3 regions of the Halalkalibacter lacteus genome follow, and region 1 is predicted to be linked to each of the others. Evidence: riboswitches for the same ligand, from Rfam matches in the RefSeq annotation. Region 1 holds a riboswitch; each other region holds the start of a gene.
What was found. A riboswitch is a leader RNA that binds a small molecule or an ion and turns the genes downstream of it on or off. The one in region 1 is predicted to bind cobalamin.
Positions count from the first base shown of each region.

Region 2: it holds a riboswitch for cobalamin, as region 1 does, so the genes downstream of both, metE (5-methyltetrahydropteroyltriglutamate--homocysteine S-methyltransferase) here and SAZ04_RS04795 (ribonucleoside-diphosphate reductase subunit alpha) in region 1, are expected to answer to the same signal.
Region 3: it holds a riboswitch for cobalamin, as region 1 does, so the genes downstream of both, SAZ04_RS02495 (ABC transporter substrate-binding protein) here and SAZ04_RS04795 (ribonucleoside-diphosphate reductase subunit alpha) in region 1, are expected to answer to the same signal.

Region 1 covers NZ_JAWRVL010000004.1:182,257-186,819, forward strand. The annotation lists gene SAZ04_RS04795 (ribonucleoside-diphosphate reductase subunit alpha) at 1-2,153, opposite strand, end outside; cobalamin riboswitch at 2,282-2,484, opposite strand; gene SAZ04_RS04800 (YbjQ family protein) at 2,708-3,028, opposite strand; gene SAZ04_RS04805 (alpha/beta hydrolase) at 3,108-4,043, opposite strand.
Region 2 covers NZ_JAWRVL010000026.1:7,046-11,608, forward strand. The annotation lists gene SAZ04_RS16735 (VanW family protein) at 1-585, opposite strand, end outside; gene SAZ04_RS16740 (cob(I)yrinic acid a,c-diamide adenosyltransferase) at 776-1,360, opposite strand; cobalamin riboswitch at 1,640-1,827, shown strand; gene metE (5-methyltetrahydropteroyltriglutamate--homocysteine S-methyltransferase) at 1,942-4,230, shown strand; gene SAZ04_RS16750 (hypothetical protein) at 4,248-4,424, shown strand; gene SAZ04_RS16755 (ATP-binding protein) at 4,491-4,563, opposite strand, start outside.
Region 3 covers NZ_JAWRVL010000002.1:214,247-218,809, reverse strand. The annotation lists gene SAZ04_RS02505 (adenosylcobinamide amidohydrolase) at 1-388, opposite strand, end outside; gene SAZ04_RS02500 (FecCD family ABC transporter permease) at 385-1,455, opposite strand; gene SAZ04_RS02495 (ABC transporter substrate-binding protein) at 1,421-2,434, opposite strand; cobalamin riboswitch at 2,601-2,798, opposite strand; gene bluB (5,6-dimethylbenzimidazole synthase) at 2,880-3,521, opposite strand; gene SAZ04_RS02485 (ABC transporter ATP-binding protein) at 3,576-4,358, opposite strand; gene SAZ04_RS02480 (ABC transporter ATP-binding protein) at 4,355-4,563, opposite strand, start outside.

The DNA of each region.
Region 1 (4,563 bases):
TCAATGGAAACAGAGGTAGAGCGAACGTAATAGGTTGTCTTTAGCCCTTTCTCCCAAGCTAAAAGATGCAAATCTAGTAACTCTTTTGCTCTTACTGTATTAGGTACATATAGATTAAAAGAAATCCCTTGATCAATATGACGTTGTCTCTTCGCGTTCTGAAGAATACTCCATTTTTGATCAATTGTATGGGCTGACTTGTACAGCCATGTTGTCTCTGCTGATAAGTCAGGAGCTACAACCGGAATCCGGTAATTTTTCTTTTCTTCCATATAGAACTTTGAAAAAATAGGATCAATGGATGCTGTTGATCCCGCAATAAGTGACGTCGTTGCATTTGGTGCTACCGCAAGTAAATAGCCGTTTCTGATTCCATGTTTTTTAACTTCTGTTTGTAATTCTTTCCACCTTGGAGAGTCATACTGACGCTTTTCGAAATACTCACCTGTCTCCCAATCTGAATTAGGAAAAGCTGGATACGCTTCTTTTTCTTTGGCAAGCTCCATACTTGCTTGGACGGTCGCATAGTTAATTGCTTCATACACGCGATCAACTTCTGCAACCGCCTCATCAGATTCCCATCTGATCCCTTTTCTAGCTAAATGGTGATGCCACCCATACGTACCTCCACCTATGGCACGATAAGTTTTATTCGTTAACTCTGCTTGTTTAACATCGAGACTGTTCATATCAATAACGTTATCAAGCATCCGGATTTGAATTTTAATAACTCTTTCTAATACATCGTCTTTCATTACATTGGCAATTGATAATGAGCTCAAGTTACACACAACGTAATCACCTGGCTTTTTCGTTACTGTTATCATTCCATTTTCAAGCAGCTCTTCTTCTATCGTTGTCGCACTCATGTTTTGCATGATCTCAGTGCATAAATTAGAACCATAAATCATCCCATTATGACGGTTAGGATTAAGTCGATTCGCAGTATCTCGGTAGAACATAAACGGACTTCCCGTTTCAAGTTGCGACATCATAATGCGTTTCATAATATCAATTGCTTGTACTTCAACTCTCGATAACTCGTTGTTCTTCACACATTGTTGATAACGTTCGCGAAAGGACCCTTCGCCCTTATTCTCATCGTAAAAGTCTTCTAACGAAAATCCCATCATTTGACGAACTTCATGCGGATCAAACAAATACCAACTCTCACGATTATCAACTGCCTCCATGAATGCATCTGGGATTGAAACAGCAGTAAATAAGTCATGTGTACGTTGACGTTCATCACCGTTATTAAGCTTTGAATCTAGAAAAGAAAAGATATCTTTATGCCAAACATCAAGGTAAACAGCAATCGCTCCTTGACGCTGGCCAAGTTGGTCAACACTTACGGCAACATTATTTAATTGCTTCATCCACGGAATGACACCAGAAGATACCCCTTTAAACCCTCTGATCGAAGAACCTTTTGCGCGAATTTTCCCAAGATATAGTCCAAGTCCCCCACCGTTCTTGCTAACTGTTGCCGCATCCGTACAGCTATCAAAGATCGCGCGTAGGTCATCTTCTACTGTATCAATGAAACAACTAGATAATTGACCGTCTTTTTTACCTGCATTAGCAAGCGTCGGTGTCGCAACGGTCATATACAAATTTGACAGTGCCCAATAACTTTCTTTCACAAGCTCTACTCGCTTTTCTACTGGTTCCTCGACCATTAATGTCATCGCTATGATCATCCAACGTTCTTGCGGCAATTCAAGCAATGTTCCATCAAAGTACCTCGTTAAATAGCGATCTGCCAGTGTCTTGACTCCGATATATGTAAACCGATCATCTTGCTTACGATTGATAGTAGCTGCAAACTCATTAAGCTCTTCTATTGAATAAGCTTGTAGCCTTTGATCATAAAAGCCGTCCTCTATTAATTTTTGTACCCAATTAGCAAATCGATTATCCCAATCGATAGCCCATCCTCTTGTCTGCTCAATTTGTTCATACAACGAGTTTAAATAGCACTGTCCCGCCACATATGTCCAATCAGGCGTATCAATCTCTAACTGATTAAGCGCATCCAAAGCTCGCGTTTCCCACGTGACATCTTCTTTCCACCATTCATTTATTGTTAGATGCGGAAATCGTTCCTTTACCTTTTCTATCATTGACCTTTTCTCCACTGTTGTCTCCATTAATTAAACACTCCTCTTCTAAAATAAAAAACGCTCTTTCTCCTGGTAAGAGAAAGAGCGCAAAACGGCGAGTGAAATAAGACAATACCAAACATACCTGCCGTCTCACTTCTCACACCCCGAAGATAGTTAACTAAAGAATGACGGCAGGTCTCCTGGCTAGCGCTTCACTCTACTTTGAGCCTTCCCATGCTAGTTCATATCTATCGATACGAACCTATTGCACAGTGGGTCCCTCATTTCGTCCACACATACAGTTGCGGGGGCAGCTCTGGCCTCACGCCAGATTCCCTATTAAGTCTACTAGACACCGTTCATTCCGCAAAATCAATATATAGTTGTTTTTACATTTATAGATTACGATATATTGTACATGCTACAGAATCACACTTAAGAATGCAAGAACTATTTTCAGCAAAAAATAGCATCTACTAATGTACATATTATTAGATTGCTTGTTACTCTCCTGACTAGCGGCTTTACTAGCCACAACCAACTCCTTCCACACAAAATAAGAGACTGCTCCTCTAAAAGGGCAGCCTCACTCACTCTAATTAGTACTTCTCAATCACCACCGCGGTCCCATACGCAATAATCTCCGCTGCATTTGCCATAACCGTCGATGTTTGCATTCTCATTCCGATGATCGCATTGGCTCCTTGTTCTTCCGCCTCTGTTACCATGCGGTCGATCGCAAGTTCACGTGCTTCGGTCATCATCTCGGTGTAGCCTTTTATTTCACCACCAACAATCCCCTTTAAACCTGCAGTAATATCACGCCCAATATGTTTAGACTGAATCGTACTTCCTTTTACATAACCTTTTACATCTGCAATGTCATACCCCGCTACTTGTTCAGTCGTTACAATCATCATAATTGATTTCCTCCATTTCTTCTTTCTTATGCTCTAATTTAAAAATCAAAAGTAATATGACTAAAGACTCCCCACTACCTCAGACATGACGATTTAACCATTGTTTGACGACCTCAAGAAAAACAGGTGAGAGTGGCTTTTCTCCGATGTTTTTGTACACCTTTTTCAATTGCAGAATTCCAACTTCTTCCATTTGATCACGAAGCATATGATTCATCCCATCAATTACGTGCGTTTCTGTTTCTACCTTTGTATAGCTCGCAACTTCACGTACTTTATCTGGGGTCGCTTGTACGTCCTTGGAACCCGTAACGGCTAAGATAGGACAAGATACTTGCGCTAATCCACTATACACATCATACTCATAATGTTCTCGAAACCACTTAGCTGGAATTTTCACTCCTTGATATCGAATGACGTCTTTTTTTGTTGAACGTACTTTTTTATCAAATTTGACTCCTTTTTTCTCTGCTTTTTTTGCTACATTTAACAGGCTGAATAGTTTCCCTTTCACACCTTTTTGTTCCTGTAATGATTCAACTATTTGTCCTCTCTGATACGTAAGAGCATCTTCAAGTGATGCCCCAGCTCCTGCAACTAATAGAAGTCCAGCTAAGTCTTCACCCTTTGCAATTTCTGGTGCTAGCATACAGCCTTCACTATGACCAAGCACAAATATCTTATTACGATCAACAATCGACTGCTTCTTCAAATAGTGAATCGCAGCCTTCGCATCATTAACGAGATCCCAGAAACCCATTTTCGCAAAAACTCCCTCGCTTTTCCCTGTCCCTCGTTTGTCATAACGCAACGTAATAAAACCTTGATTCGTCAGAAAGGTTGCAAGCTGATCATATAAATGCAATGTCTGCCCTTTGCCATTCCCATTGCGGTCAAGTGGACCTGAACCAGCAACAAGCAAAATGGCAGGTAGCGCAATCGGTGACGTTTCTGGATACGTTAATGTCCCGAAAATCTGATTTTTTTCGCCAAACTGAATCTCTTTTTCAGTCATATAATCGCCTCCAAAGAAGTTTTGCAGGATAAACATCATAAGTCCGTGCTTGTCGGTCTCTTAATGGTCGTTTCATAGCAGCTTTTCGAAAACCTCGCTAAGGTTCCTCACCAAATTGCACCACCTCATCATGAGTTAAGTGAAGCGTTGTCTGACCATACATAATCCAACTTGTTTATATTGCTTTAAATGATGATTTAGCATATCTAGCCACGAAAAGGGTCTACCTCTTCTCTCTCGATTCGAAACTCCTGTTTTCATCCCCCACGGTGTCTGACTACTTGTTCAACAGACTAGTCATGAAAAGCCGATCTGTTTATTAGGTGTTGTTTTATTTAACTCTACTTCTAAAAACGCAATATTATCCCTTTTTTTCAACATATATTTTTTTCTAATGTTCCTCTACCTTTATTGTTCAACTACTTGATTCTATATAGCGATACTATTGCAGAGGGTTTTACCTATCAAGAGTGTTTCATTCGATTTTCTTTTCTATTTCTATGCTATAGTAACATTACCA
Region 2 (4,563 bases), on a different contig from region 1:
TGAAAATGAATCCCCCGGACCAAGAACGATACCTGATATTGCCTCTGCTGATAATTTCACATTTACCGATCTACCAGTAACAGCCGGATTAAAATAAGTCTTAAATTCCCCAATAATCTTCTGATCAATTCCAATCAAATCTTCCTCCGTAACGGAAGGTTCGGTTACATAGACGGGTAAAACAAATTCCTTCGTTCCCACCTCAAGTATTTGCAGTTGGTCAACAAGCTCTTGCTCAGATAAAACAACTCGCACTTTTCCCGGAATCACGTTTCCATCCGAAGTAATCCGTGGATTTTGCATCGGAGTATCTATTTGACTCGCCAAATCATTTGCTAATTGGTTCAGTTTCTCTTCATCCAGAGATTGCTCTACAAAATAACCAAAATCATTTAAAAGAATGTCATGAACTAAATCATTAAATTCATCTTTCAAATCAACTTTCCAATAAACAGGTGCTTTCCAATTCGTCTCCGTTTGAAAATAAGAAGAGTGAACAGCAACTGGTTTCAACTCTTCTGCTGACAGATCGTTACTACATGCAACAAGTAAAAAAAGAACACAAAAAAACAAACTCTTTTTCATATATTGTTTCCCCCTCAAAACAGCCCACACATTTATCAATATATGAAAAGACATTTGAATCATTCCAGACAATCCATGCTTTTTTCAAATAAAATCCATACCAAAAACCTGCTACTTAGTTGACTACAATTTAAACATTTCATTTCAAAAAAAAAAACCACACAATATAGTTGCGTGGTTTCTTAATCATCTATTTCGTTCGCTTTCCACCTTTAAATACGATCGCACTTCTTTCATATTCCACATCTTTCACTTTTAGACGATGGTTTACCACTCGTGCAATCGCAAAAAAATAATCGGAAAGACGATTTAAATATTTTAAAACAATTGGGTTCGTCTCATCAACTTCACGATGTAGCCTTGTCACATAACGTTCCGCACGTCTTGTAACCGTTCGGCACACATGAAGAGTTGATGCTTGCAAAGACCCACCTGGTAAGATAAAGCGCTCTAATTCTGGCGCTTCTTGAATGTAGACATCAATTCGCTCCTCGAGAAAATCAATCATCTCTTGTTTTGCCTTATACGGATGTTTTTCAGATGCCTTCATCATAGCTAAATCACCACCACAATCGAACAGTTCATGCTGAATTTTCACAAGTTCCTCCTTTATATCAGGAAAAATCGCATCATCTAACTGAGCTACGACCTGGCCAACAAAAGAATTAAGTTCATCCGTTGTCCCATAAGCAACCACTCTTGTATCATCTTTATCCAATCTCCCACCTATAACACTTGTCTTTCCCTCATCACCTGTACGTGTATATAACTTCATAACGTTCCCCCTACTATATTTGTTTAGAATTGATTTTGTGTTCAATCACATTAAAAAACAAATGATTCAAGATAGAAATTCTAAATAAATACTGCATAATCTTGAAAACATTTCATAGTCTTTATTTCATTTTTGTATTTTTCAGTATACATGAAAAACAAATCTATGACAGTATTTTTTTAAAATGGTCATCGTCTTACTAGATTGGCAAAGGGAAATTTTCAAAATAGAATAAAACTATTGACATAGCCCATCACTCTACGCTAGAGTTTAAAACAATCTCATATGTTGGAAATTGGTACTTTAAATATTTATTTAAAGTTTAAAAGGGAATTCGGTGTAAATCCGGAGCGGTCCCGCCACTGTAATAGAGGAGTTATCGTGACCTGTGTCACTGGCAAAAGCCGGGAAGACCACGATAATGATGATACTAAAGCCAGGAGACCTGCCTATTTCAACAACACTGCTTTACCTACGGGAGATAGGGAGGTGTTAACAATACTTCATTGATTATTCTATGGATATCGTTACCCTTTTTCTGGTAATGATGTCTTTTTTTGTTACAAAAAAATTTGGAGGTTATGACATTGAACGTAATTAAAACTAGTAATCTTGGCTATCCTCGCATTGGCGAGAAACGCGAATGGAAGAAAACACTTGAAGCTTATTGGGCTTCAACAATTTCAGAAAAAACCTTTTATAAGCAAATGAAAAAGTATCGACTCCATTATTTACAAACACAAATTGATAAAAAAGTTGATCTTATTCCAGTTGGTGATTTTTCATTTTACGATCATGTACTTGATACGGCAACGATGTTTGGATTCGTTCCAGATCGCTTTTCTTATTCAGATGGTCCGGTATCTCTATCAACATATTTTTCAATGGCTCGGGGAAGTAAGGATACCCCTGCTTGCGAAATGACAAAATGGTTTGATACAAACTATCACTTTATCGTTCCTGAATTGGAAGAACGGAAACCTGCCTTGGTTTGGAATAAACCACTTGAAGCATTTTTAGAAGCAAAACATGAGTTAAACATCATTGGAAAACCCGTCATCATCGGTCCTTTCACCTTTTTAAAGCTATCAAAAGGATACGAAGAACAAAAATTTGAAAGTCAGTTGAAAAACTTAGCGCAAGTCTATATTCAATTACTCCTTGAATTAGCTGACGCTGGAGCTCCAATTGTTCAAATCGATGAGCCTTATCTTGTAATGGATCTTTCAACTGAAGAAATGACGCTATTCTCAAACCTTTATAATGAAATTACAAAACAAGTACCACATCTTGATATTATTATTCAAACATATTTCGAAGCAGTTTCTCATTATAAAGAGGTGGTAAACCTACCCGTTAAAGGGATCGGGTTAGACTTTGTCAGTGGCTTAAATGAAAATGTGACAGCAATCAAGAAATATGGATTTCCTAAAGATAAACTGCTTGGTATAGGAATCATTGACGGCCGAAACATTTGGAAATCAAATCTAGAAGAGAATCATCGCTTTTTAACTGAACTGGCAGCTTATGTTCCAATTGAAAACCAAATATTGCAGCCTTCTACTAGCTTGCTGCATGTTCCAGTCAGTCTTGAACATGAAACAGAATTAGAGCCAATTATTAAAAAAGCTTTGGCATTTTGCAAAGAAAAACTTGATGAATTATGCCTGTTAAGAGATGTAACCGTTGATTGTAATGATCAAAACAAGCAATCATTATTAAAATATAAGCAATCATTTGAAGCCTTGGAGAAATCAGAATGGCGAGTGAAGCAGGAACGCCCATTACTACCTACGACTCGACCTTTATCTTTTTCAGATCGATACCATCTACAGCAACAAAAATGGGATTTGCCACTGCTGCCAACAACAACAATAGGGAGCTTTCCACAAACAAAAGAAATTCGTCAAACGCGTTTTAAGTGGAGAAAAGGTGAACTTTCAAATGAAGCATACGAATCACACATTTACTCAGCTATTGAAAAATGGATTCACATTCAAGAAGAGTTGGCACTTGATGTCCTTGTACACGGAGAGTTTGAAAGAAATGATATGGTTGAATTTTTTGGAGAAAAATTAGCAGGATTTACGTTTTCAAAAAATGGCTGGGTTCAATCATATGGTTCTCGTTGTGTGAAGCCTCCTATCATCTTTGGAAATGTATCATTCATAGAACCGATGACATTAAAAGAAACAGCTTATGCACAATCTCTAACAAATAAACCGGTAAAAGGGATGGTAACTGGGCCTGTAACAATTTTAAATTGGTCGTTTGTCCGAAATGACATTTCGAATCAAGAAGTCGCTTTTCAAATTGCAGAGGCCATCTTAAAAGAAGTCCAAGTGCTTGAAGCCAATGGAATTACGATGATTCAAGTAGATGAGCCTGCACTTAGAGAGGGCTTACCTCTAAAAGAAGAAAAACATCAAAACTATCTTACATGGGCTATAGAAGCATTCCGCATGAGTACTTCAGCAGTGAAAGATACAACACAAGTTCATACTCATATGTGTTATAGCGATTTCAACGAGATCATTAATGCGATAAAAGCATTAGATGCTGACGTTATTTCTATTGAGACGTCAAGAAGTCATGCTGAATTGATTCAAGCATTTGAAACAACCGTCTATGACAAAGGCATTGGACTCGGAGTCTATGATATACATAGCCCACGAGTTCCAAAGAATGAAGAGATGCTATCTATTATCGAACGCGCCCTCTCCGTCTTACCAGCTAACCTCTTCTGGGTTAATCCAGACTGCGGACTAAAAACCCGTGGTGAAACAGAAACCGTTGCTGCCTTAAAAAATATGGTCACTGCTGCAAAAGTTGCTCGAACAAAAATTGCAGAAAAACAACTAAGTAACTAAAAGGAGATGGTTTAAGAATGAGATATGAACTTGTCCGCTTCCTGCGAAATACGTGTGATGAAAAAGTAATGAATGCTTTTATCAAGAATATGGATGCAAAAAGTTTAGAGACATTGTTTCATTATCTATCTTTGACCGATATCAAAACGAAAGAGCGCTGGATTGCAATCTATCATAATTTGATCAATAGTTAATGTACAGAAGAACCGAGCTTGTCTTAACAAGGTCTAACCCCGACAAACACTTGTCGGGGTTAGGTTTTAATTATTGAATATACATGGGATAAAAAAGGAAAAAGTTGTTCCCTCATTCATTTTACTGTGCACGGAAATA
Region 3 (4,563 bases), on a different contig from region 1:
GGCTTATTTTTGTTAATTCCATGACCTCTTCAATGACTTTCCAATCAGCTTTTGATAGCTGTTTTAGAATCCCTTTTTGATGAGGGTAACGTCCAAGACTAATAATTTCTTCAACGGTATAATCAAATGACACTTGAACTTCTTGTGACAAGACAGCTACTTTTTTTGCTTTTTCAAGCTTCGAAAGAGACTTAATTGCTTTTCCAGATAGTAGAATATCCCCTTTTTGAATAGGTAACTGACCTGTAATGAGTTTAAATAGGGTTGTTTTTCCACTCCCATTTGGCCCAAGAAGTGCAAAAAACTCTCCTTTTTTAATTTCTAAATTAAGATCTTTAATAATGGGGGTATTTGTATATCCACCTACTAAATTTTCAACTTTCATCATCTTTCTCCCCCCCTCCCAATTCTTTCTCTAATCAATAATAGTGCAAATACTGGTGCACCTATTAAAGCCGTAATGATACCAATTGGTAGTTCTTTAGGAGCTATAATCGTTCTTGCAACTAAATCAGCTAAAATGAGAAAAGCTCCGCCTATTAACATTGATAAAGGAAGGACGTGTCGATGATTTGGGCCTGTTATAAGACGAACTAAATGTGGAATCACAAGACCGACAAACCCAATTGAACCAGATACAGCAACTGCTGCTCCTGTTAATAAAGATGCACCAATTAAAATATATGTTTTTCCTTTCTTTACATCTACACCAATATGATCTGCTGCGTCCTCGCCTAGCGCAAGTGCATTTAATTCTCGATAATGGATAAGTACAATGAATGATCCGACAAGCATAAATGGGATGATCAGGTGAACGTGGCTCCATCCCCTCATTCCAACACTTCCGTATAACCAATAAAGAATCTGTGTCATCGCATCTCGATCCCCTAATGAAATGACCAAAGAGGTAATGGCACCGATAAAAGCACTAATAATAATACCTGCTAATATAATTGTTTCAACAGCTAGACTTCTACTGCTTAACCTGACTAACCCAAACACAACAAGTAACGTAATAAAGCCACTAATAATCGCAACGATTGGAAGAGTGAAACTTCCTAAACCAACGATAGTAACTTGAAAAAACAGCACGAATACTGCACCTAGAGCAGCACCTGATGATACCCCAATCGTATAGGGATCAGCTAATGGGTTACGCAGGAGCCCTTGGAATGCTGCGCCTGCTAATGCTAGTGATGCTCCTACACAAAGAGCAAGTAGAACTCTTGGGAGACGGATATTCCAAATGATCATTTCTTCATTTCTCGGAATATCATCGAGCCATCCAATATTAAAAGTATTTTCTAATACGATATGTAAAATGGCAGGGACTGGAATGGTCACACTGCTTACTAATAAACCAAGGAGGGTTGTACCAAGTACAAACCCTCCGCTTAGCATATACAACCAAACAATTTTATTACTTAAATATTTCCGGATAGATGAGTTCCGCAAGTGTCTCCACTCCTTCGATTAAACGAGGACCAGGTCTAGTAACTGTATCGTTATCAACATCAAACACTTGTTCATTTTTTACAGCTGGTACCTCAACCCACCCATCACGTGTCAATACTGTTTCACTTGGATTTTCTACATAATATCCATAAGTAGTTATGATTACATCAGGATTTAATTGAACGATTTCTTCTTCCGTCAATTTCACCCAACCGTCATGATCTTCGGCAGCGTTAATAGCGTGAATGGACTCAAGCATTTCATGCATAAATGTATTTTGACCTGTCGTAAAAATATCTGGTGCCGGTGAAACTTCGACCCAGACTTTCTTTTTGTCAGTAATTGAATCTGCTTTTTCTTTGATTGCTTCATGGCGCTGTTGCATATCAGAAATGATTTCTTCTGCTTTATCCTTACTTCCTGTTGCAGCAGCAATCATTTCAATATTGCCATAAACATCAGTAAATGAAGTTGCACTTCCAACGACAAGCACGTTTATACCTGCTTCTTCAAACTGTTCTAATATTTCTGGATGAGAATTGAAATGATAATCCGATACAAGAGCCACATCTGGAAGCAGGGTTAGAATCAACTCTGCGTTCATATCTTGCGCGCCAACTTTTTCAACCTCTAATGCCTCAGCTGGATAGTTACAATAATCCGAAACACCGATTATTTTATCGCCCAATCCAAGTACAAAGGCAATTTCTGTGTTACTAGCTTGAATAGAGACGATCGATTCAGGCTCTGACTCAATTGTAACTTCTCGACCAGCATCGTCTGTGATCGTTACAGGAAACTGTTCTCCTTTATCCTCGTCCAACTCTACATTGTCATCAGAAATTATTTCCTCTTCCTCTAAGTTCACTTCATCTTGAATGCCTTGTTCTTGATCTTGTGTACCACAGCCTACAATAATAGCCATACTTAACAGAAGAACAATACTGAAAAGCCCCCACTTTTTGAAAATCTCGTTAATCACTGTTTTTCCCCCTTCTATTTTCAAGCACAAAAAAACGCTATTCCAGAGGAAAGCGTAGTGTAAAAAGGCATTTTATGTATACTTAGTCTACTCGAGACTGACTATAAACTTGCAACCTTCATAAAAGATTACTATGCACTTTAAACATTCCTTTCCTCGAGGAAGATTAAAAACATAATAGGCAGGTCTCCTGACTTACGAATCAACGGTTGGTTATCCCTTCCCATGCAGAATACACAGTGGATATTTGCTAACCTTCCTCAACGCTTACAGTGGCGGGACCGTGTTGGACTTACACCAACTTCCCTCTTAGTCTTAAATATTTATTATCATTTAAGAAACCTATTTGTTTACTATTCATTTTTTTGTTCTAAACGCTATTATAATAGAGTTTCCGTCCCTTGTAAATTGATTAATTCTTTTATCCGAAGCCACTTATAACTTATGACCATTTATTTTTGAAAATGAGGGGCTCTAACTGTTTTCTTTCTTCCCATTTAGAGGTTTCAAGAATTGGCTTATCTGGATATTCATCTGTGTAACCAATCGTTAGCAATGCAACAGGGTCAATGTGCGGTGGAATTTCTAGTATGTCGCGTACGTCTTGTTTTTTATAAAAGCTAACCCAGCCCATCGCTAACCCTTCAACACAAGCTGCTAACCACATATTTTGAATCGCACAAGCAGTTGATAGTTGATCCGTTTCAGGAATTGAGTTGCGTCCTAAGACATGGGATCCACCTCGTGTCGGGTCACATGTCACACAAATAGTTAGAGGAGATTCTTTTATTCCTTCAATTTTCAAACTCAGAAAATGAGATTGTTTCTTTTCTTGTTCTTCATAATGAATAGCAAGAGCTCTTCTTTCTTTGTCAGCCGCCCAGGCAAGACGTTCTTTCACTTCTTGTGACGTAACCATTATAAAATTCCATGGTTGCATAAATCCTACTGATGGTGCATGGTGAGCAGCATGAAGTAGGTTATATATCAATTCTTCAGGAATAGGCGTTGGTTGAAATGTTCGAATATCTCTTCTTTTATAAATGACCTTATAAAATGCTTTCTTTTCTTCTTCGGTAAACATTTGATTCCTCCAACTCGTCTAATTCGTTAAAGTCATACTGCCTTTTCTTCAAAATCACTTTTCACCAAGAGTGTGGACCAATGAACGTGTATAAGGATGTTTTAGCTGTCGTAAGTCCCAATTTCTAAATGTTTCTACAATTTCGCCTTGATACATAACAGCTACTCGATCACACAATGTTTGAGCAGATTGAAGATCATGAGTAATAAATAAATACGATACCTGTTCTTTTTTTTGGATATGTTTTAACATATTTACAATGGATTCTTGAGAGTCCCTATCTAAACTAGCAATCGATTCATCAAAAATAATAAGATCCGGTTGTACTGCTAATGCCTTAGCGATACATACGCGCTGTTTCTGCCCTCCACTTAATTGATGCGGGTACCTTGATAAGTATGAATGATCAAGACCTACTAGCTTTAACAATTTGAAAAACATTTTTTCCCACTCTACTTTTTGTTCAGGAAAAAAATTAGTAATGGGTTCTTTCAAGATTTCTTCTACACGCATTTTTGGATGTAAGGAAGTAGATGAGTCTTGTAATACTAGTTGGATACGTTTATAAATAGCTAAATCTGTCATCTTTTTCCCATGTATAGCTTGACCGTCTAGAAGAATCTTTCCTGCTGATAATGTTTCCAATTTCATAATTAATTTAGCTAATGTACTTTTTCCACTACCACTTTCTCCAACAACCGCCACGCATTCGCCCTTATTTAAAGTCAAATTAACTTGTTTAACCGCTTTAAAGCTTGGATTGGTTCTATACCACGTCTTTCTACTTGCTCTCAAAGGATATTCTTTTGATACATAGCATAACTCAAGTAGACTCATATAACAATTGTTCCTTGACGCATTTGTACAACACGATCTGCAAATCTATTTATGCTTTGATCATGAGAAATAAGTAAAATCGTTAGCTCAAAATCATGTTGTAACTTCTTAAGTAAGGATAAAACTTTGTCTCTATTAATAACATCAAGAGCTGTTGTTGGTTCATCAGCAATTAAGATCTTTGGACGTAAGCTTAACATCATCG